One region of the Cronobacter sp. 153480017-3 genome, then DNA from elsewhere that is predicted to be linked to it. Evidence: predicted binding sites of a transcription regulator. Region 1 holds the regulator's gene; each other region holds the start of a gene.
The links. Region 1 encodes LexA, which represses DNA repair genes until DNA is damaged. Its sites were predicted from a motif close to TNCTGTATGTACATACAGNA; they were not measured.
Positions count from the first base shown of each region.

Region 1 (9,746 bases):
GCAGCAGAAACTGTACCTGCTGGTTTTCACCACGCCGCAGGATCTGCAGAAGACCACCACCATGACCAACCCGGCGAAGGCATACGCCAAAGGCGTAGGTAACGCTGTGCCAGATATCGCCGATCCGGTGGCGCGCCACACGCCTGACGGCAAGCTTAAACTGAAAGTAAGCACGAACTCCTCCTCCAGCGTTCTGGTCGGCCCGCTGTTTGGTTCTTCCGGCCCGTCGTCTGTGACGGTCGGCAACACCGCCGCACCAGCTACGGCCTATACCGCGCCAGCGCCTGCCGCACCGGCGGCTGCGCCAGCCCCTGCCGCGAAGCGCGAGCCGGTACTTAACGACACCGAAGCCTATTTCAACCGCGCCATTAAAGAGGCGGTCGCGAAAGGCGATGTCGATAAAGCGCTGAAACTGTTGGATGAAGCGGAGCGTCTCGGCTCCACCACGGCACGTAAGACTTTTATCAGCAGCGTAAAAGGCAAGGGGTGACAGTCTCCCCACGCTGCTGATGTTTGCAACACCTGGTGCGCTTGCGCGCACCTTTTTTCCTGGCGCAGCATGCCGTCCTGTTGCACCCATGTTGCGCTTTTGTTCGTACTCCTTGTTTCCCCGCCCCCGTTTTGCTGGTTCTGCGTTACAATACGTCCACTTTTGGCCCCGGAGAGTCACGCATGTCCCATCCCGCGCTGAGACAACTGCGCGCGTTGTCCTTTTTTGACGATATCAGCACGCTTGATAGTTCGCTGCTCGACTGGCTGATGCTGGAAGATTCCATGACCCGCCGTTTCGAAGGCTTTTGCGAGCGCGTGACGGTCGACATGCTGTTTGAGGGCTTTGTCGGCCCCGAGGCGCTGGAGGAAGAGGGCGAGTTTTTGCCTGATGAGCCGCGCTACTGGCTGCGCGAAATCCTGCTGTGCGGCGACGGCGTGCCCTGGCTGGTTGGGCGCACGCTGGTGCCGGAGTCTACACTTTGTGGGCCGGAGCTGGCGTTGCAGCAGCTCGGTACCACGCCGCTGGGCCGTTATCTGTTTACCTCATCCACCCTCACGCGTGATTTTATCCAGCCGGGCCGCAGCGACGAACTCTGGGGACGCCGCTCTCTGCTGAGGCTTTCCGGCAAACCGCTGCTGCTGACTGAACTGTTTTTACCTGCATCACCTTTGTACGGAGAGGAAAAATAATGGAGTGGAGCCTGACGCAGAATAAGCTGCTCGCCTATCACCGCCTGATGCGCACCGATAAGCCGATCGGCGCGTTACTGCTGCTCTGGCCGACGCTGTGGGCGCTCTGGGTGGCATCGCCCGGCGTGCCGCCGCTGTGGATACTCGCGGTGTTTGTGGCAGGCGTCTGGCTGATGCGCGCCGCAGGCTGCGTGGTGAATGATTACGCCGACCGCAAATTTGACGGGCACGTGAAGCGCACCGCGCACCGGCCTCTGCCGAGCGGTGACGTGACCGAAAAAGAGGCGCGTAACCTGTTCGTCTTCCTGGTGCTGCTGTCGTTTTTGCTGGTGCTGACGCTGAATGTAAAAACTATTCTGCTCTCGGTGGCAGCGCTGGCGCTGGCCTGGATGTATCCGTTTATGAAGCGCTACACCCATCTGCCGCAGGTGGTGCTGGGCGCGGCGTTTGGCTGGTCGATTCCCATGGCGTTTTGCGCGGTGAGCGAGTCGCTGCCGTTAAGCTGCTGGCTGATGTTTTTCGCCAATATCTGCTGGGCGGTGGCGTATGACACGGAATATGCAATGGTCGATCGTGACGATGATGTGAAAATCGGCGTGAAGTCGACGGCCATCCTTTTCGGACGCCACGACAAGCTGATAATCGGACTGCTGCAGATAGCCGTGCTGGCGCTGCTTGGCACAGTCGGCTGGCTGAACGGTCTGCGGGCGTTTTACTATGCCGGTCTCGCAGGCGCGGGTGTGCTGTTTATCTGGCAGCAAAAAATCATCGCCGGGCGCGATCGCGACGCCTGTTTCCGCGCGTTTTTGAATAATAACTACGTGGGATTGCTGGTGTTTATCGGCCTGGCGCTAAGTTATCTGAAGTTCTGATAAAAGCGGGGAAACCCGCTTTTTTTATGGCTGGCGGCCGTGCGGTGATCGCGGGTGCGCTGCGCTTACCCGCCCTACATTTTTTCGGCGATCAAGGTTATGAGTAGAGTGGGTAAGCACAGCGCACCCATCGCGTTAAATGCGCGCCTGCCGGGCTAATGTTGTAGGGTGGGTAAGCGCAGCGCACCCGCCGTGTTAAAGGGATGCCCGCCGGGGTTAATTGGGCAGGGTGGATAAGCGCAGCGCACCCGCCGTGTTAAAGGCATGCCTGCCGGGGTTAATTTTGTAGGGCGGGTAAGCGAAGCGCACCCACCACCCAAATAGTTATCAGCCATTACCCCTGTTTTTCGCCAATAAAAAAGGCGGGTTTCCCCGCCTTGTTACTGTCTGTCGCCAGACTCAATCACGCGCCCGCTTGTGCCGCCGCGCTCTCGATAGTCAGCCTCACATCGGAGGTCATCAGCTCTGCCAGCATCTGGTAAACCTTCATGGTTTCCGCCGGTTCGGCATCACCCGTATCGCTGATATAGCCTTCATCACGCAGCGTCAGCACCAGCGTTGAGAACACGGCTTTATCGAAGAACTCCGGCGCGTTAATGCCGTGCAGTACGGAAAGACGCTGCGCCACCGTGCGGCTCTCTTTCTCAAGCGTACCGCGGTTGATGGACGGATTCGCGCTCAGCAGCCAGAAGGTAATCGCGTAGCGTTGCAGCGTTTCGCGCACGCCAGCGGCGAGCAGCTGCAGCGTGCGGGAGCGCGCCGGGTTCACCTGAAGCCATTCGTCGTCAGCAAGAATAAGCCCCTGCTGCGCCAGCTCGTTAACCAGCGCATCGACGACCGCCGACACCTCTTCTTTTTCCCAGCGCAGGAACAGCTCCGTCTTCAGCATCGGGAATAACAGTTCCACCTGTTGCTGCACCGCCTCGCGGCTGATGCGACGATGCTGGGTGACGATAGCGGCGATAAGCGACGGCAGCACCAGCATATGCATGATGTTATTGCGGTAGTAAGTCATCAGCACCGCTTGTTCACGCGGCAGCACGATGATGTCGCCGATGGTGTCCTTCTCGACTTCAAACTTATTCATCTGCAACGCGTGTTCGATGAGCTGCGTTGCCGTGGCATCCGGCACCGTGGCATCTGCGGCGTAAGGCACATTACGCAGGAGACTCAGGTAGCAATCGAGCTGCTCGGTAAGCTGCTCGCGCGTTAACGAACGCTGGCGCGAGGCCAGCAGCGCGGTGCAACACAGGTTCATGGCGTTGGCCGCGCCTGCGTTGTTGATACGCACCATCAGCTGAGCGGCAATCTCATTCACCGTTGGCGTCAGCCACGCCGGGCGTACTGCTTCGATAGGATCGATAGCATCACGCCATTCCGGCACGTGCTGGTTCAGGAAGGTGATGAGCGGCAGCGGCTCGCCGAAGTTCACATAACCCTGACCGAGGTTACGCAGCTTGCTTAAGCCGCGCAGCATCTGCAGCAGGCTCTCTTTCTCTTTGGTGGCACCGCGCAGCTCTTTGGCATACGTGCCCACTTCCATCACATGCTCATAGCCAATGTAAATCGGCACCAGCGTAATCGGGCGGGTGCCGCCGCGCAGCATGGCCTGAATGGTCATGGAGAGCGTGCCGGTTTTCGGGTCAAGCAGACGACCGGTACGTGAACGCCCGCCTTCCACGAAATATTCCACCGAATAGCCACGGCTGAAAAGTTCGCCGAGATATTCGCGGAACACCGTCGAATAAAGCTTATTACCCTTAAAGGTGCGGCGGATAAAGAACGCGCCCAGGCGGCGGAAAATCGGCCCGGCGGGCCAGAAGTTCAGGTTGATGCCCGCGGCGATATGCGGTGGCACAAGCCCCTGATGATAGAGCACATACGAGAGCAGCAGATAGTCCATATGGCTGCGGTGGCAGGGCACATAGACAATTTCGTGGCCGTCGTGCGCAAGCTGGCGCACACGCTCGGCGTTATGCACGTTAATGCCCTGGTAGAGGCGGTTCCAGGTGAAACCAAGCACGCGATCGGTAATACGAATCGCCTCGTAGGAGAAGTCGGCGGCGATCTCTTCCATCAACGCGACAGCATTCTGCTGGGCTTTCTCGTGCGAGATTTTTTTAGTGCGCGCCTCGTCTTCGACGGCGCGGGCAATCGCTTTTGACGAGAGTAGTTTATTAAAGAGATCCTGGCGCGCAGGCAGGCGCGGGCCGACGGCGGCGAGGCGCTGGCGGGCGAAGTGCATGCGCGCCACGCGGGCCAGTTTCTGGGCGATACGCTTGTCGGTGCCGTGCTCGGTCGCCATACGGCGCAGCGATACGGGCGGTGAGAAGCGCACAAAGCTGTCGCGGCCAAGCCACGAGACCGCGAAGAATTTCTGAATGCCGTTCAGCATGCGCAGCGGCGGGTTTTCCTCGCCTTTTTCGCGGCCTGGCGAGCGGCCAAACATAACTGACACCGGTACCATCTGGACATCGAGATCCGGGTTGCTGCGATGCAGATCGAGATAGTTGTGGAAGAGTTTGATCGATTCTTCTTTCGGCGTGTAGTAAGTGAACACGCGGGGGCCGCCATGGATAAACACATAGCGCGGCAGTTCGGTGCCGTCGATGACCAGCGGATCCAGCGGATCGGGCAGATCGTGCTCCAGGCACTGCGCGCGTAGCGTCAGGAGATCCGCCTTCGAGTTATATGGCAACACATACATGATAGGGCGTGACGTATCGAGCCCAAGTTCGGGGCAAGGCGCCGCCGGGATGGACTTGCTTTTTACCAGCACGCTTAATGGTAAATTAAGTAATTTGTAGTAAATTCGTGGCCAACCGGACATAAACGATGTAAAGCCTCTGGTTAATAATGCAATTGCGGCGCAAGAATATCAGAAACTCCGTAGAATTTCTGTGGTGCTTCTTTATCGAAGCGCATTAGCATTGACGCCTGAATTTAAAAAAGGTTTCTTGTCATGGCCAATAACACCACGGGGTTAACCCGAATTATTAACGCTGCCGGCTATTCCTGGAAGGGATTACGCGCCGCCTGGAAAAATGAAGCGGCGTTCCGCCAGGAAGGGGTCGCCGTGATAGCGGCTATTCTTATCGCCTGCTGGCTGGATGTCGATCCGATCACCCGCGTGCTGCTGATTGGCTCCGTTACGCTGGTAATGATTGTCGAAATTCTCAACAGCGCCATCGAAGCGGTGGTGGATCGCATCGGCCCTGAATTTCATGAGCTTTCAGGGCGCGCCAAAGATATGGGCTCCGCCGCCGTTCTGCTGTCGATTATCCTCGCGCTCGTCGTGTGGGTCACGCTGCTCTGGCAGCATTTGCGATAAGTTTTCCAGAAATCGCGAAAGAAGCGCTTTTTTAACCGGTTATGGTTTTAAAATCACCTTTAGCTGTATATACTCACAGCATCACTGTATATGCACCCAGGGGGCGGAATGAAAGCATTAACTACCAGGCAACAAGAGGTGTTTGATCTCATTCGGGATCACATCAGCCAGACCGGCATGCCGCCTACGCGTGCGGAAATCGCGCAACGTCTGGGTTTCCGTTCGCCGAACGCGGCGGAAGAGCACCTTAAAGCGCTGGCGCGTAAAGGGGTGATTGAGATTGTCTCCGGCGCGTCGCGCGGTATCCGTCTGTTGCAGGAAGAAGAAAACGGGCTGCCGCTGATAGGGCGTGTGGCGGCGGGTGAACCGCTGCTGGCTCAGCAACATATCGAAGGGCATTATCAGGTTGATCCTGGCCTGTTTAAGCCAAACGCCGATTTTCTGCTGCGCGTAAGCGGGATGTCGATGAAAGATATTGGGATTATGGACGGCGATCTGCTGGCGGTTCATAAAACGCAGGATGTGCGCAACGGGCAGGTCGTCGTCGCGCGCATTGATGATGAAGTAACGGTAAAACGCCTGAAAAAACAGGGTAATACCGTTGAGCTTCTGCCGGAAAACAGCGAGTTTAAACCGATTGTGGTGGATCTGCGCGAGCATAACTTCTCTATCGAAGGTCTGGCGGTCGGCGTTATCCGCAACGGCGAATGGCTCTGAGCCCTTTCCTGGCTCACTGACGCCGCATTACCGTAACTGGCCCGCCCCGGTTACGGTAATGACCTCTCCCGTCGGCTAAAGACTGCATATTTTTTCATCTTCGCGTAACGGCATCGGAACGCCATATGCCCTTTCTCACTTCTACCGATAAAGCTCTCTGGCGCCTCGCGCTGCCAATGATTTTCTCAAATATCACCGTGCCGCTCTTAGGCCTGGTGGATACCGCGGTTATTGGTCATCTCGACAGCCCCGTCTATCTGGGCGGCGTCGCGGTGGGCGCTACGGCCACAAGCTTCCTGTTTATGCTGCTGCTTTTTTTACGGATGAGCACCACCGGCCTGACCGCGCAGGCGTTTGGCGCGCGCGATCCGATAGCGCTGGCCCGCGCCCTGGTGCAGCCCATGGCGCTGGCGCTTATCGCCGGTATGCTGATTATCGCGCTACGTGAGCCGCTGATACATCTGGCGCTGCATGTTACCGGCGGCAGCGACGCGGTGCTGACGCAGGCCCGACGGTTTCTCGAAATCCGCTGGCTCAGTGCGCCCGCCTCGCTCGCTAATCTGGTGTTGCTTGGCTGGCTGTTAGGGGTGCAGTACGCCCGCGCGCCGGTGATCCTGCTGGTGGTCGGCAATCTGCTTAATATCGTGCTCGATCTGTGGTTCGTGATGGGGCTTGGCCTTAACGTCCAGGGCGCGGCGCTGGCGACGGCGCTGGCAGAGTACGCGACGCTTGGCATCGGTCTTGTGATGGCGGCCCGCGTGCTGCGCCTGCGCGGTATTACCCTTGCGATGCTGAAAACCGCGTGGCGCGGCGGCGTTGGCCGACTGCTTGCGCTTAACCGCGACATCATGCTGCGCTCGCTGCTTTTGCAACTCTGCTTCGGTTCCATCACGGTGTTTGGCGCACGGCTCGGCAGCGATATCGTCGCGGTGAACGCCATTCTGATGACCCTTCTGACCTTCACCGCCTATGCGCTTGATGGCTTCGCCTACGCCGTTGAAGCCCATGCCGGGCAGGCCTTCGGCGCGCAGGATAAATCGCAGCTGAGCAGCGTCTGGCGCGCGGCATGCCGACAAGCAGGGATGGTGGCGCTGGCGTTCGCGTTGCTGTATGCCGTGGCGGGGCAGTACATTGTGTCACTGCTCACGTCATTACCTTCGCTTCAGGCGCTGGCGCAGCCCTATCTCTTCTGGCAGGTGATCCTGCCGGTGGTCGGCGTCTGGTGTTATCTGCTGGATGGTATGTTTATCGGCGCGACGCGCGGGGCGGAGATGCGTAACAGCATGGCCGTCGCGGCGCTCGGTTTTGGCCTGACGCTGCTCACCTTGCCAGAGCTTGGCAACCACGGCCTGTGGCTGGCGCTCACCGTTTTCCTGGCGCTGCGTGGGTTGTCGCTCGGCTATTTATGGCGCCGGGGCCGTCTTTTGCACTGAATATCCCTGATAAAGCGCCTCACCAGTAAAAGAAAATTTGTCGGTGTCAGCGCTTCGTTATGGTTAAAGATTCTGAATATCCCGCCAGGGTTAAAATTGACGTCTAAAATGAGTAGTACGTTCAGCAAATGATGAAGATGACTCGGGCTGAACCCCCACAGGAAAACCTGTGAGACTGATTCACTACCGAATGTTAAGGAGACGTCTATGAACAGAGATGAAGCTGGCGGTAACTGGAAACAGTTTAAAGGTAAAGTGAAAGAGCAATGGGGTAAATTAACCGACGATGATATGACCATCATCGAAGGGAAACGTGACCAACTGGTAGGTAAAATCCAGGAACGTTACGGTTACGCGAAAGATGAAGCCGACAAGGAAGTGACTGACTGGGAAAGCCGCCACGATTACCGCTGGTAATCGGGCCACCACCTCAAACGGTATTTTCCCTCTGAGGCTGCCCTGCCCACCGGTACAAGGATGTACCACCCAACCTGATTCAACGTCCTTTCTTTTTCACCGTAATGCTGTGGTCGTGACCACACTGTCCCTGATGGCGACACGCCTCAACTTCTGCACACGCCGCACACAGCCCATGCGCTTCAATCACGTTATGGCGTAACGCAAAGCCCATTCTGGCTGCCAGCGCATGCATAATATCTTCCACCCCTTCCGCTGCCTCTTCTTTTACCACGCCGCATCTGTCGCAAATAAACATCGCGGAAGTATGCGCCGGGTTATCAAATAAGTGGCACAGCACATAGCTGTTGGTGGACTCCACCTTATGCACGAACCCCTGCTCCAGCAGAAAATCAAGCGCGCGGTAAACGGTGGGCGGTTTCGCCTGCGGTTCGCTTTCGCGTAATAAATCGAGCAGATCATAAGCGCTGATCGCGCCCGGCTGGATAGTCATCAGGCGCAGCACTTCGAGGCGCTGCGGAGTCAGGCGCACATTACGTTGCTGGCAGAGCTTTTCAGCCTGCGCCAGAACTTCCTGCGAAATCGTCGTATCCATCGGCATCCTCTATGAATCGTGTTGATGTCATCACTTTATCATGAACTGGCTGAAACACCGACATCCCGCCTGTGTTATACCTTTCAGTGAACATTAACCGGAGGTTTATATGCATACGCGCCCTGAATGTATTTGTCACTGGCAGGAAGTCGAAGGCAACGATGACGCCTGTTACCCGGACAGCGACGAACTGATGTCCATCGGCGCGCCGCTGGCGAAGCGTACCGGGCTCACGCGGCTCGGCATTCATCATGAGCGCCTGCCGCCGGGGCGTCGTACGTCTTATCCGCATGCGGAAAGCAGCGAAGAAGAGTTTGTTTATGTGCTCGAAGGGTTTCCGGATGTCTGGCTCAACGGCGAGCTGTGGCCGTTAAAACCGGGCGACAGCGTCGGCTTCCCGGCAGGCACCGGGCTTTGCCACACGTTCATTAATAATACTGACAGCGACGTCCGGCTACTGGTGGTGGGCGAGGCGAACAAACCGGAAAACCGGATTTACTATCCGCTTAACGGCCCTTACGCCGCCACCCGTCCGGATCGCTGGATAGACCACCCGCCACAATTTTTTGGCCCGCACGACGGCTTACCTACACGAATTAAGAACCCTAATCTATAAATAATGAGGGCGATCACGAAACGAGCCCGATAGTGCCGTTGAGCTTTTAGCCTCAACCTCTGGCGTAGTGCGTTCTTCACAACAGAAATCGTCTCTGTCATGAACTGACAGAGGATGTCCTTGACGTTGCTAATAAGCAGGGTAAACAGTGAAAAATATAATCAAACCTTCAGTGGCAGCCGTCGCCCTTTCTCTGGTGATGGTCAATCAGGCGAGTGCAGCCAATACCTGGGCGCAGGCGCGTAACGATGCGATGGGCGGCACCGGCGTGGCGTCAGCCGATTACGGCAGCGGCGCGTTAATTAACCCGGCATTACTGGCACGTTCACAGCCAGAAGATGACATTACGGTAATTTTGCCGGCATTACAGGCGCAAATTACCGATAAAGACAATCTCGAAGATGAGATAGATCATATCAGCGACCGCGTCGATTATTATCGCGATGTGGTCAACAGCCTGACGCCGGGCGATATCGCGGCGAACCCGATTGGCACGCTGCGCCAGTTCCAGGGCGCGGCGCGTGAACTGGGCGACGAGCTGGAATACCTGCGCGGTAAAACGGCAAGCGCACGTGCGGCAGGC
Region 1 is NZ_JBSEYN010000003.1:559,498-569,243, reverse strand. It holds gene malM (maltose operon protein MalM) at 1-490, shown strand, start outside; gene ubiC (chorismate lyase) at 673-1,182, shown strand; gene ubiA (4-hydroxybenzoate octaprenyltransferase) at 1,182-2,054, shown strand; gene plsB (glycerol-3-phosphate 1-O-acyltransferase PlsB) at 2,458-4,884, opposite strand; gene ACUW6V_RS10505 (diacylglycerol kinase) at 5,017-5,385, shown strand; gene lexA (transcriptional repressor LexA) at 5,494-6,102, shown strand; gene dinF (MATE family efflux transporter DinF) at 6,228-7,535, shown strand; gene ACUW6V_RS10490 (CsbD family protein) at 7,743-7,952, shown strand; gene zur (zinc uptake transcriptional repressor Zur) at 8,032-8,547, opposite strand; gene ACUW6V_RS10480 (cupin domain-containing protein) at 8,657-9,163, shown strand; gene ACUW6V_RS10475 (conjugal transfer protein TraF) at 9,312-9,746, shown strand, end outside.

Region 2 (9,746 bases), on a different contig from region 1:
TGCGCTGGGGCTATGCATTAAGCGCCGGGCTTGCGGTCATCGGCGCGGCGATTATTCGCTATGACAAAGTGAGCGATCACTTCTGGACCGGGCTGCTGCTGGTACAGCTGGCGAATATCAGCTTCGCTATCGGTATGGTGGGCTATAAACGCCTGATGGAGACGCATCCGATGCCGCAGCACAGCGCGTTTTCGTGGTTCTATCTCGGCGCGTTCGTGGTGGCGGTAATCGCCTGGTTTGCGCTCGGCAACCCGCAGAAACTGCCGACCACCGGCCTGCAATGGGGCATTCTGGTGTGGCTTGGCGTGGTGGCCTCGGGGCTTGGCTACTTTATGTGGAACTATGGTGCCACGCAGGTGGACGCCGGTACGCTCGGCATCATGAATAACATGCATGTGCCCGCCGGGCTGCTGGTTAACCTCGCCATCTGGCAGCAGCAGCCCCACTGGCCGAGCTTTATCATTGGGGGAGCGGTGATAGTGGCTTCTCTGTGGGTCCACCGACGCTGGGTCGCGCCGCGCTCCGCACAAACGGAAGGGAATCACAGGCGTGCTGACGCGCCTGCTGAATAAACGCCTCCGTCACCGGCTGACGCTGCTCGCCATCGCGCACCGCAGCGTACAGCCGGCTCCATAATCCTTCGCCCAGCGCACGTGTGACCACCAGCCCCTGACGCTCGAAATTCTCCACCACCCAGTGCGGCAGCGCGGCGATGCCCATGCGCGCCGACACCATCTGGATAAGCAGCAGCGTATTATCCACGCTTTTCAGCGTCGGGCTGACGCCCGCCGGCTGTAAAAAGTGACGCCAGACATCGAGACGACTGCGCTGCACCGGGTAAATCAGCAAGGTTTCGCTGGCGAAATCCTCCGGCGTCACCTGCGTTTTGGTCGCCAGCGGATGATCGGGCGCCACCACCAGACGCACTTCAAAATCAAACATCGGCGAATAGTGCAGGCCGCTGCGTGGCAGAATGTCTGACGTCAGCACCAGATCGAGTTCGTCCTGCTGCAGCGCAGGCTGCGGATCAAACGTCACGCCCGATTTGAAATCCATCTCCACCTGCGGCCAGCGTTTACGAAACGCCTCCAGCGCCGGGGCCAGCCACTGAATACAGCTATGACACTCAATCGCGATGCGCAGGCGGGTCTGTTGCGGTTCATTGCACGCCTGCAATGCGCGGCTTATCTGCGGCAACACCTGGGCTGCCAGCTGCAACAGGATCTCGCCCTGCGGCGTGAAGCGCAGCGGCTGGCTCTTACGCACGAATAACCGGAAGCCGAGGCGCTGCTCCAGATCGCTGAACTGGTGTGAAAGCGCGGATTGGGTCTGATGCAGCGATGCCGCCGCCGCCGCCAGTGAGCCGCAATTACGCAGCGCCTGAAGCGTTCGCAGGTGTTTTATCTCGATCATGAATGTCCTTCACTTCAGCATGAATAATTTGCGCTTGAGGAATATACAGTAACTGCCAATTATGGATGTGTAAACATCTGGACGTCCAAATCCGACGTCTTTCGAATTTCTGGTGCGTTGGCTGCGCTGGCTCACCCCGGTCACTTACTTCAGTAAGCTCCCGGGGATTCGCCAGCTTGCCCCCTTCCCGAAATCCGAAATACATGCGGATTAATTAATCAGACGAACAGATTTATTTCCTGACACGGGATTCCTTTTTAAGAGAGGCAGAACATCATGACTATCCATAACCACACCCTCGGTTTTCCCCGCGTCGGCCTGCGTCGCGAGCTGAAAAAAGCGCAAGAGAGCTACTGGGCGGGCAAAAGCACCCGTGAAGAATTACTGGCGGTGGGCCGCGAGCTGCGCGCCCGTCACTGGGAACAACAAAAAGCGGCGGGCATCGATCTGCTGCCGGTCGGCGATTTCGCCTGGTACGATCATGTTCTGACCACCAGCCTGCTGCTCGGCAACGTCCCGGCGCGCCACCAGAATGTGGACGGCACGGTGGATATCGACACGCTGTTCCGCATCGGTCGTGGCCGCGCGCCGACCGGCGAACCTGCCGCCGCCGCTGAAATGACCAAATGGTTTAACACCAACTATCACTACATGGTGCCGGAATTCACCAAAGGCCAGCAGTTCAGCCTCACCTGGACGCAGCTGCTGGATGAAGTGGACGAAGCGCTGGCGCTTGGTCACCATGTTAAACCGGTACTGCTCGGGCCCGTCACTTACCTGTGGCTTGGCAAAGTGAAGGGCGAACAGTTCGATCGTCTTTCCCTGCTTAACGACATTCTGCCGGTCTACCAGCAGGTGATCGCGGAACTTGCGAAACGCGGCATTCAGTGGGTGCAAATCGATGAACCGGCGCTGGTGCTGGAGCTGCCGCAGGCGTGGCTGGACGCGTTTAAACCGGCCTACGAGGCGCTGAAAGGCCAGACCAAACTGCTGCTCACCACCTATTTTGAAGGCGTGACCGATAATCTCGATACCATCACCGCGCTGCCGGTGCAGGGGCTGCATGTCGATCTGGTTCACGGCCATGACGATGTCAACGAACTGCATCGCCGCCTGCCGCAGGAGTGGTTACTCTCCGCGGGCGTTATCAATGGCCGCAACGTCTGGCGCGCCGATCTCACCGAAAAATACGCCCAACTGAAAGCGATCGCAGGCCAGCGTGAGCTGTGGGTGGGCTCGTCCTGCTCGCTGCTGCACAGCCCTATCGACCTGAGCGTCGAAACGCGTCTGGATGCGGAAGTGAAAAGCTGGTTCGCCTTTGCGCTGCAAAAATGCGAAGAGCTGGCGCTGCTGCGCGATGCGCTGAACAGCGGCGACACAACAAAAATCGAGCAGTGGAGCGCGCCGATTCAGGCCCGTAAACACTCGGCCCGCGTACATAACCCGGCGGTGGAACAGCGCCTTAAGGCCATTACGCCGCAGGACAGCCAGCGCGCCCATGCGTATCCGGTACGCGCCGAAGCGCAGCGCGCCCGCTTTAACCTGCCGTCCTGGCCGACCACGACCATCGGCTCGTTCCCGCAGACGACCGAAATTCGCGGCCTGCGCCTGGATTTCAAAAAGGGCAATCTCGATGCGGCGAACTACCGCACCGGCATCGCCGAACATATTAAGCAGGTGATCGCCGAGCAGGAGCGTCTGGGTCTCGATGTGCTGGTACACGGCGAAGCCGAGCGTAACGACATGGTGGAGTATTTCGGCGAGCACCTTGATGGCTTTGTCTTCACCCAGAACGGTTGGGTGCAGAGCTACGGCTCCCGCTGCGTGAAGCCGCCGGTCGTTATCGGCGACATCAGCCGCCCGGCGCCGATCACCGTCGAGTGGGCGAAGTACGCGCAGTCGCTGACCGACAAACCGGTGAAAGGCATGCTGACCGGCCCGGTGACTATTCTCTGCTGGTCGTTCCCGCGTGAGGATGTCTCGCGCGAAACTATCGCCAAACAGATTGCGCTGGCGCTGCGTGACGAAGTGGCGGATCTCGAAGCCGCGGGCATCGGCATTATTCAGATTGACGAACCGGCGCTGCGTGAAGGGTTGCCGCTCAAGCGCAGCGACTGGGACGCGTATCTCGCCTGGGGCGTGGAGGCGTTCCGCCTGAACGCGGCGGTCGCGAAGGATGACACGCAGATCCACACTCATATGTGTTATTGCGAGTTCAACGACATCATGGATTCTATCGCCGCGCTGGATGCGGACGTGATCACCATCGAAACGTCACGTTCAGATATGGAGCTGCTGGAGTCGTTTGAGGAGTTTGAATACCCGAATGAAATCGGGCCGGGCGTATATGATATCCACTCGCCGAACGTGCCGGATGTGGCGTGGATTGAAGCGCTGCTGAAGAAAGCCGCGCAGCGCATTCCGCAGGAGCGTTTGTGGGTGAACCCGGATTGCGGCCTGAAAACCCGCGGTTGGCCGGAGACCCGCGCGGCGCTCGCCAATATGGTGAAAGCGGCGCAGAACCTGCGTCAGGCGTAACGGTTTTGTGATGGCGGGTGCGCGACGCTTACCCGCCCTACGATAAGGCCAGTTATGCGTTGCGTAGGGTGGGTCATACGTAGGATGGGTAAGCGCAGCGCACCCACCGCAGCCCGGAAAAAACGGTGTGGTGTGGTTTATGATTTTGTAGGGTGGGTAAGCCCTGCGCACCCACCGAAGCCCGCAGAAAACGGTGTGATGCGGTTTGTGACTTTGTAGGGTGGGTAAGCGCAGCGCACCCTCCGCAACCCGCAGAAAACGGTGTGATGCGGTTTGTGATTTTGTAGGGTGGGTAAGCGTAGCGCACCCACCGCAACCCGCAGAAAACGGTGTGATGCGGTTTGTGATTTTGTAGGGTGGGTAAGCGCAGCGCACCCACCGCGCCACCAAAAAACGCCCGGTTTCCCGGGCGCTTTTTTTATCCTTTCTTACTGCCGTAGGTTTTGAACCACTCCAGCATGCGCTCCCAGCCATCCTTCGCCGATGCCTCGTGATAACTCGGGCGATAATCGGCGTTAAACGCATGGCCCGCGTCCGGGTAAACAATAATTTCCGCTTTCGCGTTGGCGGCGCGCAGCGCCTGACGCATGGTCTCCACGCTCTCAAGCGAAATACCCGTATCCTGCGCGCCGTAAAGTCCCAACACTGGCGCGGTCAGATCGGTAGCGACATCCACCGGGTGCTTCGGTGAGTTTAACGTTTTGTCGCCCAGCAGCTTGCCATACCACGCCACGGCGGCTTTCAGTTGCGGATTATGCGCGGCGTACAGCCACGCGATACGCCCGCCCCAGCAAAAACCGGTCAGCATCAGACGATGCGCGTCGCCGCCGTTGCGTGACGCCCAGCTTGCCACATGATCCAGATCCGCCAGCACCTGTGCGTCCGGCACTTTCGACACCAGATTGCTCAACAGCGACGAAATATCGTCATACTCATTCGGATCGCCCTGACGGAAATAGAGTTCCGGCGCCACCGCCAGATACCCTTCCAGCGCCAGGCGACGGCATATATCGCGAATATGTTCATGTACGCCGAAAATCTCCTGTACCACAATCACTACCGGCAGCGGGCCATCAGCAGCGCGCGGGCGGGCGTGGTAAGCAGGCATATTTTCGCCCTGCGTGGGAATCGAGGTTTCGCCCGCGATAATGGCATCCTGCGGCGTATGCACTACCGTTGAAGCGACAGGTGAAACTGCAGCGGCAAAGCCCGCCGGATGGTCAGTGTTGTTGGTCATGGCATTCTCCGTACCCGTTATTGTTTTAGCGCATCCCTAACTATAGCCTGCGTGTGGCGGGAGTGGAGGTGGCAAAAGCAGGCATTCGGCGCGCGGGATTTCCATTCATGCGCTCTATATGTGACCATAATCACGAAATTATGGAAAATTAATGCAACTCCTTTCTTTTGAAGTGAATCCGGTCACGAAAAACGCCGGAAAGGTTCTGTAAAGTACCGTTTTGCTTCTCCTGACAAACCGACCCACAGAGGAGTCACCTATGTCTGATGTTTTTCACCTCGGCCTTAAAAAAAGCGATCTTCAGGGCGCAGAATTAGCGATTGTCCCGGGCGACCCGGAGCGAGTGGAAAAGATCGCCGCGCTGATGGATAAGCCGGTCAAACTGGCCTCCCACCGTGAATTCACCTCCTGGCGCGCTGAGCTTGATGGCAAAGCGGTCATCATCTGCTCCACCGGTATCGGCGGCCCGTCAACGTCTATTGCGGTAGAAGAGCTGGCGCAGCTTGGCATTCGTACTTTCCTGCGCGTGGGCACCACTGGCGCTATTCAGCCGCACATCAACGTCGGCGACGTGCTGGTAACGACCGCCTCCGTACGCCTTGATGGTGCCAGCCTGCACTTCGCGCCGATGGAATACCCGGCCGTTGCCGATTTCGCCTGTACTACCGCATTGGTGGAAGCGGCCAAAGCGGTCGGCGCGACTACGCATATCGGCGTGACCGCCTCTTCCGATACCTTCTATCCGGGCCAGGAGCGCTACGACACCTTCTCTGGCCGTGTAGTCAGCCGCTTTAACGGCTCCATGAAAGAGTGGCAGGCGATGGGCGTGATGAACTATGAAATGGAATCGGCCACGCTGCTGACCATGTGCTCAAGCCAGGGGCTGCGCGCGGGCATGGTGGCGGGCGTTATCGTCAACCGCACCCAGCAAGAGATCCCGAACGCGGAAACCATGAAACAAACCGAAAGCCACGCGGTGAAAATCGTGGTAGAGGCGGCGCGCCGCCTTCTCTGATAACTCCTTTCAGGCCGGCGCTCTGCCGGCCTTTTTGCGTAATGTCTCGCAGGATTGACGATCCTTACAGAAAAACGCTTTTCGTCTGGAATTATGTACAGCACAATCCCCTCTGGCGTGATGAGCAGTTCAGGCAGGAGGCGTGGTGGAAATCTCATATCTGGTGTTAGCCGTGGTTGCGCTGGCAGGCGTTGTGGTGGGCTGGCTGATGTCAGGGCTGCGAACCGCCCAGTACAAGGCGGATCTACTGGCGGAACAGCGCGATATTTACGGCGAACTCAGCGCGGCCCGCGAGGCGCTGGCGCATAACCAGCACTGGCGCGATGAGTGCGATCTGCTCAATAACGAACTGCGCAACCTGCGGGAGATCAACAGCTCGCTGGAGTCCGATCTGCGCGAAGTCACCACGCGGCTGGAGGCCACCCAGGTCCACGCCGAAGAAAAACTGCGCCAGATGATGAGCAGCGAACAGCGCCTGAGCGAACAGTTTGAAAACCTCGCTAACCGTATCTTTGAGCAGAGCCGTCGTCAGGTCGATGAGCAGAATCGCCAGAGTCTGAGCGGCCTGCTTTCCCCGCTGCGCGAGCAGCTCGACGGTTTTCGCCGACAGGTGCAGGAAAGCTTCGGCCAGGAGGCACGCGAGCGCCACACGCTGGCTCATGAAATCCGCAATCTCCAGCAACTGAATGCGCAAATGGCGCAGGAAGCTATCAACCTTACTCGTGCATTAAAAGGCGACAACAAAGCCCAGGGCAACTGGGGCGAAGTGGTGCTCGCGCGCGTGCTGGAAGCCTCGGGCCTGCGCGAAGGGCATGAGTATGAAACCCAGGTTAATATTCAGCTTGCCGACCGCAGCCGTATGCAGCCGGATGTCATCGTGCGTCTGCCGCAGGGCAAGGATGTGGTGATTGACGCCAAAATGACGCTGGTGGCCTATGAGCGTTACTTCAACGCCGAAGATGACTACAGCCGCGAGCTGGCGCTGAACGAACACATCGCTTCGCTTCGTAATCATATTCGCCTGCTGGGGCGCAAGGATTATCAGCAGTTGCCGGGGCTGCGCACGCTGGACTACGTGCTGATGTTTATCCCGGTCGAGCCCGCCTTTTTACTGGCTATCGACAAGCAGCCGGAGCTCATCACCGAGGCGTTAAAAAACAATATCATGCTGGTAAGCCCGACCACGCTGCTGGTGGCGCTGCGCACCATTTCCAACCTCTGGCGCTATGAGCATCAAAGCCGTAACGCCCAGCAGATAGCGGATCGCGCCAGCCGCCTGTATGACAAAATGCGGCTGTTCGTTGACGACATGAGCGCCATTGGCCAGAACCTCGACAAAGCCAGCGACAGCTATCGCCAGGCGATGAAAAAACTCGCCAGCGGGCGCGGCAACCTGCTTGCGCAGGCGGAGGCGTTTCGCGGTATGGGCGTTGAGGTAAAGCGCGAGATTAATCCGGATTTGGCCGAGCAGGCGGTGCAGGATGATGAAGCGTTTGCGCTCCCCGATGCCGAAGCGCTTGCCAGCGCCCCTGATGAAAACAGCCACTTAGCGGCGTTTCGCGTTGCGGGCGAGCGCTGAGCGGCGCGCTAATGCCGCCTTGAATCGTAGGGCAATTGCGGCCAATCTGTTACACTTCACAAACATTTCCTTGATAAGCAGGCACTGAGATGGTTGAAGATTCACAAGATACAACGCACTTTGGCTTCCAGACCGTAGCGAAAGAGCAAAAAGCGGATATGGTGGCGCAGGTCTTCCACTCCGTGGCGGCGAAATATGATGTCATGAACGATCTGATGTCGTTCGGCATTCATCGTCTGTGGAAGCGCTTCACTATCGATTGCAGTGGCGTGCGTCGCGGCCAGAAAGTCCTGGATCTCGCGGGCGGCACCGGCGATTTAACCGCTAAATTCTCCCGTCTGGTGGGTGAGAGCGGCAAAGTGGTGCTGGCGGATATCAACGATTCGATGCTGAAAATGGGGCGCGAGAAGCTGCGCAATATCGGCATCGTCGGCAACGTCGAGTATGTCCAGGCCAACGCGGAAGCGCTGCCGTTCCCGGATAACACCTTTGACTGCATCACGATTTCCTTCGGCCTGCGTAACGTCACCGATAAAGAAAAAGCGCTGCGTTCCATGTTTCGCGTGCTGAAGCCGGGTGGCCGTCTGCTGGTGCTGGAATTCTCCAAACCGGTGTTCGAGCCGCTGAACAAAGCCTACGACGCCTACTCTTTCCACATTCTGCCGCGCGTCGGCGAGCTGGTGGCGAAAGACGCTGGCAGCTACCGTTATCTCGCTGAATCCATCCGTATGCACCCGGATCAGGAAACCCTTAAAGCGATGATGAACGACGCGGGCTTCGAGAACGTCAACTACTACAACATGACCGGCGGGATCGTAGCGCTGCATCGCGGCTACAAATTCTGAGGAGGTGCCGGATGCCTTTCACACCGCTAATGATGGCTGGCATTGAAGGCGCGCTGAACACTTTCCTGTACCGCGAGAGCGCGCTGAAAGCGCCGCGCCAGCGTTTGCAGGGCAAAGTGTTGCGCATCACGCTTGAAGAGCTTTCCACGCCGCTGGTGCTGGTGTTCAGCGAGCAACAACTGGATGTGCTCAGTAAATGGGAAGGCGAGGCGGACTGTACCGTTATCACACGCCTTTCCGTTTTGCCGAAGCTCCAGGACCGCCAGCAGCTGACTGCGCTTATCCGCAGCGGCGAGCTGGAAGTGCAGGGCGATCTGCAGGTGGTGCAAAATTTTGTGGCGCTGATGGACATGGCCGAATTTGATCCCGCCGGGCTGCTGGCCCCGTGGGTTGGCGATATCGCCGCGGAAGGCATCGGGCGCGTTATGCGTCGCGGCGGGCAACTGCTGCAAAAAGGCTTTACGCGTAATCAGCGCTATCTGGCGGAAGCGATTACCGAAGAGTGGCGCGTCGCGCCGGGCGCGCTGGAAATCGCCTGGTTTGCCGAAGAGATTTCGGCCGTCGAGCGCCAACTGGAAGCGTTAACCAAACGGTTGGATAAACTGGAGGGCAAATGACGCCAGGTGAAATTCGGCGCCTTTATTTCATTATCAAAACGTTCCTGAGCTACGGCCTGGATGAGCTGATTCCGCGCATGCGTCTCACGCTGCCGCTGCGGATCTGGCGTCGCGGGCTGTTCTGGATGCCGAACCGGCACAAAGATCTTGAGCTTGGTACAAGACTTCGTCTGGCGTTACAGGAGCTAGGGCCGGTGTGGATTAAGTTCGGTCAGATGCTGTCGACGCGTCGCGATCTCTTTCCGCCGGTAATCGCCGATCAGCTGGCGCTGTTGCAGGATCGGGTCGCACCCTTTGACGGTAAGCTCGCTAAACAGCAGATCGAAAAAGCCATGGGCGATCGTCCCGTTGAGGAGTGGTTTGATGATTTCGATATCACGCCGCTTGCTTCTGCTTCAATCGCGCAGGTGCACACCGCCCGGCTGAAAGAGAACGGCAAAGAGGTGGTCATCAAGGTGATCCGCCCCGATATCCTGCCGGTCATCAAGGCGGATATGAAGCT
Region 2 is NZ_JBSEYN010000013.1:64,172-73,917, forward strand. It holds gene ACUW6V_RS19900 (carboxylate/amino acid/amine transporter) at 1-572, shown strand, start outside; gene metR (HTH-type transcriptional regulator MetR) at 460-1,413, opposite strand; gene metE (5-methyltetrahydropteroyltriglutamate--homocysteine S-methyltransferase) at 1,690-3,951, shown strand; gene ACUW6V_RS19915 (dienelactone hydrolase family protein) at 4,370-5,188, opposite strand; gene udp (uridine phosphorylase) at 5,448-6,203, shown strand; gene rmuC (DNA recombination protein RmuC) at 6,349-7,782, shown strand; gene ubiE (bifunctional demethylmenaquinone methyltransferase/2-methoxy-6-polyprenyl-1,4-benzoquinol methylase UbiE) at 7,872-8,627, shown strand; gene ubiJ (ubiquinone biosynthesis protein UbiJ) at 8,639-9,244, shown strand; gene ubiB (ubiquinone biosynthesis regulatory protein kinase UbiB) at 9,241-9,746, shown strand, end outside.
Region 2: a site for LexA is predicted at 6,287-6,306, ahead of rmuC (DNA recombination protein RmuC). Genes of this name have one in related genera too.

Region 3 (9,746 bases), on a different contig from region 1:
CTGTGGCGCGAGGCTATATTGCAGCCAGAGGACGGCGGCGGTGGCGCAGAAAAAGAGCGCCACGCCGTTCTGCCCGTTGCTCCAGCGGCGCGTCAGGTTGCAGTAGAGCGCCCAGACCAGCGCGGCGCTGAACGCGAGGCCATAGGCGGGCGGATTATCCTGCATGTTGAGCCAGAGCTGCGCGGGCGACCAGCCGCCGTCGCCTTTCAGCACCTGAAACACGCCCGCGACCGCAAGCAGCAGCCCCGGCCAGAGCCAGACGCGGCAGCGCTGGCCGTTGATAAGCACCGCCAGCAGCACCGTCAGGCTCGGCCAGAGGTAGTTAATCATCCCCAGCTCCAGCGACTGCGCGCGGGTATGCGCAAGCCCAATCGCCAGCGCGAGGCAGATTTCATAGCCAACAAAGAGCACACCGCCGATGATTAAATAGCGGCGCGGTAAGCGGCCAGGGTGAACGAGCCCTGGCGACACCATCAAACACAGCGAACTGACGGTATAAATGAGCGCTGCGCCGCCCACCGGGCCGAACGCCTCGCTGATGCTGCGCAATAAACCGACGGAGGTACTCCAGAGCAGAATGGCCAGAAGGCCCGGCAGCGTGGCGCGCTGCGTTGAAACTGACATACGTCATCCGTGAAAAAAGCGTTGTGGCGCAAAACGTGACGCTGAGAGAGACACCCTCCCGGGTCGGGGAGGGTGCCGAAACGCGCTTACTGTTTCCAGAAATCGTCAAAAATCGTGATCGGCGGGCGACGTTTGTGCTCGGTTTTCACATACCAGCCGTCGATGATCTGGCTGATTTTTTCATCAATCTGTTTGCCTTCCAGGTAATCGTCGATGTTGTCGTACGTCACGCCGAGCGCCACTTCATCCGGCAGGGACGGGCGGTCGTCTTCGAGATCGGCGGTCGGCACTTTAAGATAGAGGTGCTCCGGACAGCCCAGGGTTTTCAGCAGCAGTTTGCCCTGGCGTTTATTAAGACGGAACAGCGGGTTGATGTCGGTGCCGCCATCGCCATATTTGGTGAAAAAGCCGGTGACGGCTTCGGCCGCATGATCGGTGCCCACGACAACGCCTTTGGTCATCCCGGCGATGCTGTACTGCGCTTTCATACGCTCACGCGCTTTTTCGTTGCCGCGCACAAAATCGCTCAGCTCAATGCCTGCTTCACGCAGCGCTTTCTCGCTCGCCAGCACCGCTTCTTTAATATTGACCGTCAGCACTTTATCCGGCTGGATAAACGCCAGCGCATCCTGACAATCTTTTTCGTCAAACTGCACGCCGAAAGGCAGGCGCACCGCGATAAACTGATAGCTCTGATCGCCGGTTTCATCGCGCAGTTCGCTGATGGCAAGCTGGCTCAGTTTACCCGCGAGCGTGGAATCCTGACCGCCGCTGATGCCCAGCACCAGCGTTTTCAGGAACGGATAGGTTTTCAGATAGGATTTGAGAAAATCGACGCTGCGGCGGATCTCTTCGTGAGCGTCAATTTGCGGTTTCACACCAAGTGCCTGAATAATTTCTTGTTGTAATGCCATTTACCCCTCCAGTCTTGTTCGCCTGCAACGCGCAGGCATTGAAACGGTGATTTGTTAAAGCTAACCCGTTGTGGGCAAAACGACAAGTTGTCGCCGCCCTGCGCGGTGTCAGGCGGTTTTAACGTAATCAGTATTGGCTGAGGGAATACTCTTAATTTAACGTTGTTTCAGGTAACAAGTTGAAAAATGTTATTTTATATTCCAGGCTTATCTGCACACGCTGAAAAAAAGAGGATGACACAATGAACAAGAAGTTTGCAGGGTTTCTGGGTGCAGCGGCTGTTATGACGATGCTGGCAGGGTGTACCGCTTACGATCGCACCGCCGATCAGTTTACCCAACCGGTAGTAAAAGATGTGAAAAAAGGCATGAGCCGTCAGCAGGTGATGCAGATTGCCGGTAAGCCGTCTTCTGAAGTGACCATGATCCACGCTCGCGGTACCTGCCAGACCTATATTCTGGGCAGCCGTAATGGTAAAACCGAAACCTATTTCGTTGCGCTGGACGATACGGGCCACGTGATGAACTCCGGCTACCAGACCTGTGCCGAGTACGACACCGACCCGCAGGCACCGAAGAAATAATCGCGCTGTTGACAAAAAAACCGGCTCCGGCCGGTTTTTTTATGTCTGATGTTTATGGCACAAGCACAAAAAAACGCCGCAGCAGGCGGCGTTTTGGATAGCAATACGGCGGTTAAGCCGGAATTGACGCCACTTTCGGCGTACGCGCCCAGACGCGGTGGCAGGCGAGCTGGTGGATGAAATCATCCATAAAGCTGCCGGCGGCGTCGTCAGCTTCGACAATCCCTTCCTCGCCGGTGTCCGGCACCGCCAGATGGCGTTTCAGACCGCGCGCATCGCCCATCAGGCCGATCGCTTTCAGATGTTTATACGCCTCCAGCAGGTAGTAGACCGCATCACCGTTATCCGCAAGCGCGCTCGCCGCACCGCCCGGCACCAGCACGGCATCGACGGTCACGGACGGCGATCCGGCAAACGTGCCGGCAACTTCCAGTTGCGAGCCATCATCCGCCGTCACGCTGCCCATGCGGCTGTAGAGCAATTTGGCATGCACGCCGTGCGATTTCAGCGCCTGCAGCATGGCGAGCAGATCGGCGGATTTCACATGGTCGTTGAGTAGCACCGCGACCACACGCCCTTTCACGGTGCCGCCCGGTACGGCATACAGGCTCAGCGACGGGTCTTTCTTCAGCCCGTTAACGTCCTTCGGCGGCGCGACATGCATCTGCTCTTCAGTGAGCGTAATGCCAAGATTAGTGGCCACCGGATGCGCCAGCGAAATATCGATATGGCAGAGGTGATCCACCACGCGCTCGCGGATATAGCTGCGCACGACTTTGCTGAGCTCAAAGCTGAAGGCGTCGATGATATGGCGCTGCTCGACCGGCGTCTGGCTCTGCCAGAACAGGCGCGGCTGGGAGTAATATTCGCCAAACGACGGGCTGCGCTCGCGGATCTTATGGCCCTCAATACGTTCCTGATGGCTTTCAAACCCGCCCGCTTTTGGCGCAGGCGGCGTCTCGCGCGGCCAGTTATCGTTGATCGAGTTTGGCTCGTAGTTCGCCGGGTTGGTGTCGATATCCATCCGGTGCATGCCGTCGCGCTGGAAATTATGGTACGGGCAGGTCGGTCGGTTAATCGGGATTTCGTGGAAGTTCGGCCCGCCGAGACGGCTTATCTGGGTGTCGGTGTAAGAGAACAGACGGCCCTGCAGCAGGGGATCGTTGCTGAAATCCAGCCCCGGCACGATATGGCCCGGGTGGAAAGCGGCCTGTTCGTTTTCAGCGAAGAAGTTATCCGGGTTGCGGTTCAGCACCATTTTGCCGACCAGCTGCACCGGCACCAGCTCTTCGGGGATGAGCTTGGTGGCATCAAGGAGGTCAAAATCAAACTTAAATTCGTCCTCTTCCGGGATCAGCTGCACGCCGAGTTCATATTCGGGGTAGTCGCCCGCTTCGATGGCCTCCCACAGATCGCGACGGTGAAAATCCGGGTCGCGTCCGGTGAGCTTTTGTGACTCATCCCAGATAAGCGACGCTTTACCCGCCACCGGTTTCCAGTGGAAGCGCACGAAGGTGCCTTTGCCTTCGGCGTTAATGAAGCGGAAGGTGTGAATGCCAAAGCCTTCCATCGTGCGGTAGCTGCGCGGAATGCCGCGGTCAGACATCGCCCACATGACGTTGTGCAGCGTTTCCGGCTGGAGCGACACGTAATCCCAGAAGGTGTCATGCGCGCTCTGGCCCTGCGGAATAGCCCAGTGCGGCTCCGGCTTCACAGCATGAACGAAATCCGGGAACTTATGGGCGTCCTGAATAAAAAACACCGGCGTATTGTTGCCGACCAGATCGAAAATCCCTTCTTCGGTATAAAACTTGGTGGCGAAGCCGCGGATATCGCGCACCGTATCCGCGGAGCCCGCGCCGCCCTGTACCGTAGAGAAGCGCACAAATACCGGCGTGATTTTCTGCGGATCGCTTAAGAACGCGGCTTTGGTGATATCGCTCAGGCTTTTATACGGCTGAAAGTAGCCGTGGGCGGCCGAGCCGCGCGCGTGGACGATGCGCTCAGGAATACGCTCGTGGTCGAAATGCGTGATTTTTTCCCGCAGGATAAAATCTTCCAGCAGCGTCGGGCCGCGGGTGCCGGCGCGCAGCGAGTTCTGATCGTTGGCGATGCGCACGCCCTGGTTGGTTGTCAGCGCCTCGTTCTCACCGCCTTTGCGGAAGGTCTCCAGCGCGCCGAGCTTATCGTTCGTCACCTGCGGTGCCTTCAGGCTACCTGGCGCGGTCGGCTGCTCGCCTGGCGGGGTCGGCGTCGGAGAAGGGCGGTGGGAGCCATCGGCAGGCGCCAGCGATCCCATGCCCGGCTCTGATGAACGCGCGTCGTGGAACGGGGCTTCATGGTTAGGGCGTTTCTCATCATTCGACATTGAACTCGTCTCCTTTCCTTTTTCTTAAGCAACCGGATGGCTGCATGAAATGTAAGGTAACTATAGAACAGCACTGAAGTTCTTGCGGAAAAGGGGACGGCGTAAAAAGCGGCAAATGAACGGTACAGCGCACGCAGGATGCGACGCAGAGCCGTCCGATCCGCTATCATAGTGGTTTATCTTTTGTTTTCAGCCAGTGAATCCGACGCTTATGAAACCACTTCGTCATCAGAATCGTCCCGTTATCAGCTATGTTCCACGCGTGGAGCCGGCTCCGCCGGATCATGCGGAGCGCATGGAGGGTTTTGAGGATGTCTGGGTGCTGAAGGGCAAATACGTGGCGTTTGTGATGTCCGGGGATCGTTTTCGCCGCTCGCCCGCCTTCAGCAGCCCCGAAGCCGCCCAGCGCTGGGCGAACCAGCTCAAACAGGATGAGGTATAGGGCAGGGTTTATCGCCCGGCGCGACGCGCAGAAGAAAGCTGTCGCCTGAAAAAAAAGCCCGCTCACCGGCGGGCTTTTTCGTCTTTATCAGAAACTAAACGCCCATAAAAGAAAACCCCGGCGCGCAGGCCGGGGTTGATAAGGGCATCATCTTACGTGATTAACGGTGCGCCAGTTCGGCCTCGTCATCGCTGTTCAGGATGGCTTTATCCGTCTGCTTCAGCCACTGGCTGGTCAGCGTGCCTGCGGTCATGGAGCCGCTCACGTTGAGCGCGGTACGGCCCATATCGATCAGCGGCTCGACGGAAATCAGCAGCGCCACCAGCGTCACCGGCAGGCCCATCGCTGGCAGTACGATAAGCGCGGCGAACGTGGCACCGCCGCCCACGCCCGCTACACCGGCGGAGCTTAAGGTCACGATGCCGACGAGCGTTGCTATCCACACCGGGTCGAGCGGGTTAATACCGACCGTCGGGGCGACCATCACCGCGAGCATGGTCGGGTAGAGACCCGCGCAGCCGTTCTGACCAATCGTCGCGCCAAAGGACGCCGCGAAAGAGGCGATAGATTCCGGCACGCCCAGACGACGCGTCTGCGCTTCCACATTCAGCGGAATGCTCGCCGCGCTGGAGCGGCTGGTGAAGGCAAACGTCAGCACCGGCCACACTTTACGGAAGTAACGCAGCGGGCTCACACCATTCACGGCCAGCAGCACGCCGTGCACCACGAACATAATGCCGAGGCCCAGATAAGAGGCGACCACAAAGCTGCCGAGCTTGATGATGTCCTGCAGGTTAGAGCCTGCAACCACTTTGGTCATCAGCGCCAGCACGCCGTATGGCGTCAGCTGCATAACGAGACGCACCAGCTTCATCACCCAGCTCTGCAGGATGTCGATAGCGGCAAGCACGCGCTCGCCTTTCGGCGCGTCGTCTTTCAGCAGTTTCAGCGCCGCCACGCCCAGGAACGCCGCGAAAATCACTACGCTGATGATGGACGTCGGGCTCGCGCCGGTGAGATCGGCAAACGGGTTTTTTGGAATGAAAGAGAGGATCAGTTGCGGTACGGTCAGATCGGCAACTTTACCGGCGTAGTTGGTCTGAATGGCGTTCAGACGCGCGGTTTCCGCGCTGCCCTGCACCAGACCTTCCGCCGTCAGGCCGAAGAGATTGGTTACCAGCACGCCGACCAGTGCCGCGATAAGCGTGGTAAAGAGCAGGGTGCCGATGGTCAGCACGCTGATTTTACCCAGCGACGAGGCGTTATGCAGACGCGCTACCGCGCTCAGGATCATCGCAAACACCAGCGGCATCACAATCATCTGCAGCAGTTGCACATAGCCGTTACCAACAATGTTGAACCACTGGATGGAAGTTTTCAGCGTCTCGCTGTCAGAACCATAGATGGTGTGCAGCGCCAGGCCAAAGACCACGCCCATCGCGAGACCGAGTAATACTTTTTTTGCCAGGCTCCACTGCGTGTGGCGCGTGCGCGCCAGCAACAGCAGCAGAACCACGAACGCGACAACGTTCGCTATCAGTGGAAGATTCATCCCCGTTCTCCTGATTTTTTTATAACCGGCATGGCCGAAATGGCATGCCTTTATGCCGCAAAGGGTATCAGAATCAAAACAGGGTGCCTTATATCCAAATGGAATGGTTTATATCAAAACGCGATTTCAGTTTATTTACTGTTCCATCTGGTGATGAATAAACCGATTAAAGGTGTTTTGCAGGGAATTGATGGCGGCCGAAGACCATTTCATCGCGCTGCTGTCAGTCATGCTTTGCGGCATCCAGACCGCCCAGACAAACAGCGCCATGCATAATACGCGCTCAAGCTGATTGCCTTTTTGCGGGTAGAGCAACGGCAGGCGAAAGCGCCAGCGGCAGGGCCATAAAAGCGGCACGCCGGCGGGCGTTATCATATCGGCGAGAATATGGCTGAGATAGCCGAGTACCAGCCCTTGCAGCGCATCGGCAGGCAGTATCCAGGTTTCCGGCACTTTTAACAGAAACAGGGTCAGCCCGCCAAACACCGCGAGCAGGCTGTGCGTAAACCCCCGGTGGCCGAACATTCGCGCCACGGGTTTAGAAATCCACTTTAGCCGCTGCCCCAGGAACGACTTCGGGTGATCGATATCCGGCAACAGGCAGGTGAGAATGGCGGAGGGGATAATATGCCACCAGTCGCCCTGCGCCAGCACAGGGGTCAGCTCGGCATTTTTGGCAAATACCGCGCAGGCAATCGAAAAAAGCAGGTGGCCTTCCGCCGTCATGATAAAACCCTGTAACTGTCAATCTATCCAGTATAGGGTTTTTATACAGTAGAGAAAAGTGGTGACGGTGTAACACTTTGTCACCGCAGCCCGCATGACGCCTCGCGTTGCGCTCAGCGGGCGAGCCAGCCGCCGTCCACCGCCAGGGTATAACCGTTCACATAATCCGATGCCTTTGAGGCGAGAAAAATCACCGGCCCCTGTAAATCTTCCGGCGTTCCCCAGCGGCCTGCCGGAATACGCGCCAGAATTTCCTCATTGCGTTCGGCATCCTCGCGCAGCGCCTGCGTGTTGTTGGTCGCCATATAGCCCGGTGCGATGCCGTTAACATTGATGCCATACGGTGCCCATTCGTTGGCGAGCAGCCGTGTCAGGCCGAGCACGCCGCTTTTCGACGCGGTGTAGGAAGGCACACGAATGCCGCCCTGAAAAGAGAGCATGGAGGCGACGTTAATGATTTTGCCGCCGCTGCCCTGAGCAATGAACTGCCTGGCGACGGCCTGCGAGAGAAAGAACAGGGCTTTCAGGTTGAGATCCATCACGTCATCCCAGTCTTTTTCGCTGAAATCGAGCGCGTCGTCGCGCCGGATGATCCCGGCGTTGTTGACCAGAATATCGATACGCCCCAGCGCGTCGACGGCTTCTGTGACGAGCGGCTGTACCGGTGCCGTGGCTAAATCCGCGTCAATCGCGACAAAACGGCGGCCCAGCGCGTGGACTTTCGCGGCGGTCTCCCGCGCAGGACGACGGCTGACGCCTGCGATATCGCATCCGGCGGCGGCGAGCCCAAGCGCCATGCCTTGCCCAAGCCCGGTATTGCAACCGGTCACCATCGCCACTTTTCCGGCAAGCGAAAATGTCTCCAGCATGTTCCGTTCCTCTTTGACTCATCATTGCGGCGCAGGGAAAGTCCCTTTCGCATTCAGAGCAATGATAGGAGTCGCCAGAAGAAAAAACAAAGCTAAATGAAACTGCGTTTTAAAAATATGACGGCGGGCGGTATTTTTTGGAACAAAAGCTGAAAACCGCTGCCGGGCGGCAGCGGCGATAAGGGGCTTAGCCTTTCAGATGCCAGGGCTCAAGCTCGGTCAGCGAGTTCAGACGCACGTTGGCGAGCGCCCAGCGCGCGTCGCTGCGGTTCTCTTCGGCCGGAACCACAATGGAGCGCATACGCGCCGCTTTGGTGGCGACCATGCCGTTAACGGAATCCTCAAGCGTCACGCAGCAGAGCGGATCGACGCCAAGCTTTGCCGCCGCATCCAGGTAGACCTGCGGGTGCGGTTTGCTGTAAGGCAGGTGTTCGGCGGAAGCGAGCACGTCAAACTGCTCGCGCAGATCAAACAGCGTCAGTACGCGTTCCAGCATCCGCAGCGGCGAGGCGGAGGCGAGGCCGACCTTCAGCCCCTGCGCTTTACAGAGCGCAATCGCGTCTGCCACGCCCGGCAAAAGCGGGCGTTTTTCTTCCACCAGCGTCATGGCGCGGGTAATGATGCGCTGCGTCACTTCATCCAGTGACGGGCCGTTCCACGGCTGCTGCGCGAACCACAGCGCCACCACCAGATCGATGCGCAGGCCCAGCGTGTCGGGCAGCTCGTGGCGGCGGGAGGTATCGACCCCGAGCGTCGCCATGACTTCCAGTTCCGCCTGGTCCCAGAGCGGCTCGGAGTCAATCAGTAAACCATCCATATCAAAAATAGCGGCGAGGATCTGTCGCGGCGAAGACATCGTGTCACTCCTTTTTTGTTACGCGGGAAGGTTAATGAATAGCCGGAAAAACGCGTTATGGCTACCGCTTTCCTGCCATGTGCCGGAAAGTTCAGGCGAAAAGGCGCTTCACAGGGTAAACTTAGGCCAATCTGTCGCGTCGCTATCAAGGGGAAAGCATGACGTATCAACAAGCTGGACGCATTGGTGTCTTAAAACGCATCGCCGGATGGGTGATTTTCATTCCTGCCACGCTCTCCACGATTATCTCCGTGCTGAAATTTATGTATCAGCACAGCGAAAAGCAGCCGGGCATTAACGCCGTGATGATGGATTTCGCCCATGTGATGATTGAAATGGTGCGCTTTAACACGCCGTTCCTGAATGTCTTCTGGTACAACTCGCCACAACCCGATTTCACGCGTCACGCGAATATCAGCTTCTGGATAATCTATATTTTGATTTTTGTTGGTCTGGCGTTACAGGCGTCGGGCGCGCGGATGTGTCGCCAGGCGCGTTTTCTGCGTGAGCATGTTGAAGACAGCCTGATCCTGGAGCGCGCCAAAGGCGAAGAAGGGCTGAGCCGCGAGGCGCTGGAATCACGCATCGTGGTGCCGCGCCATACCATTTTCCTGCAAATCTTCCCGCTCTATATCCTGCCGTTGATTGTACTGGTGCTGGGCTACGTGTTCTTCTCCCTGCTCGGGTTCCTGTAAACGCGCGCGCTGCGGCGCGCTTTTATCATATGCCCAGAACGCGGGTTAACGCCTGCTGTGCGGCAACCAGATGCTGACCACCGAAAAGCGTGGCGCGGTTTAGCAGGGTATAGAGC
Region 3 is NZ_JBSEYN010000002.1:624,134-633,879, forward strand. It holds gene yddG (aromatic amino acid DMT transporter YddG) at 1-624, opposite strand, end outside; gene nadE (ammonia-dependent NAD(+) synthetase) at 711-1,538, opposite strand; gene osmE (osmotically-inducible lipoprotein OsmE) at 1,781-2,122, shown strand; gene katE (catalase HPII) at 2,235-4,490, opposite strand; gene cedA (cell division activator CedA) at 4,687-4,932, shown strand; gene ACUW6V_RS07415 (L-cystine transporter) at 5,093-6,484, opposite strand; gene ACUW6V_RS07420 (metal-dependent hydrolase) at 6,620-7,210, opposite strand; gene kduD (2-dehydro-3-deoxy-D-gluconate 5-dehydrogenase KduD) at 7,324-8,079, opposite strand; gene hxpB (hexitol phosphatase HxpB) at 8,267-8,935, opposite strand; gene ACUW6V_RS07435 (YniB family protein) at 9,094-9,630, shown strand; gene ACUW6V_RS07440 (fructosamine kinase family protein) at 9,656-9,746, opposite strand, start outside.
Region 3: a site for LexA is predicted at 7,224-7,243, ahead of ACUW6V_RS07420 (metal-dependent hydrolase). Genes of this name have one in related genera too.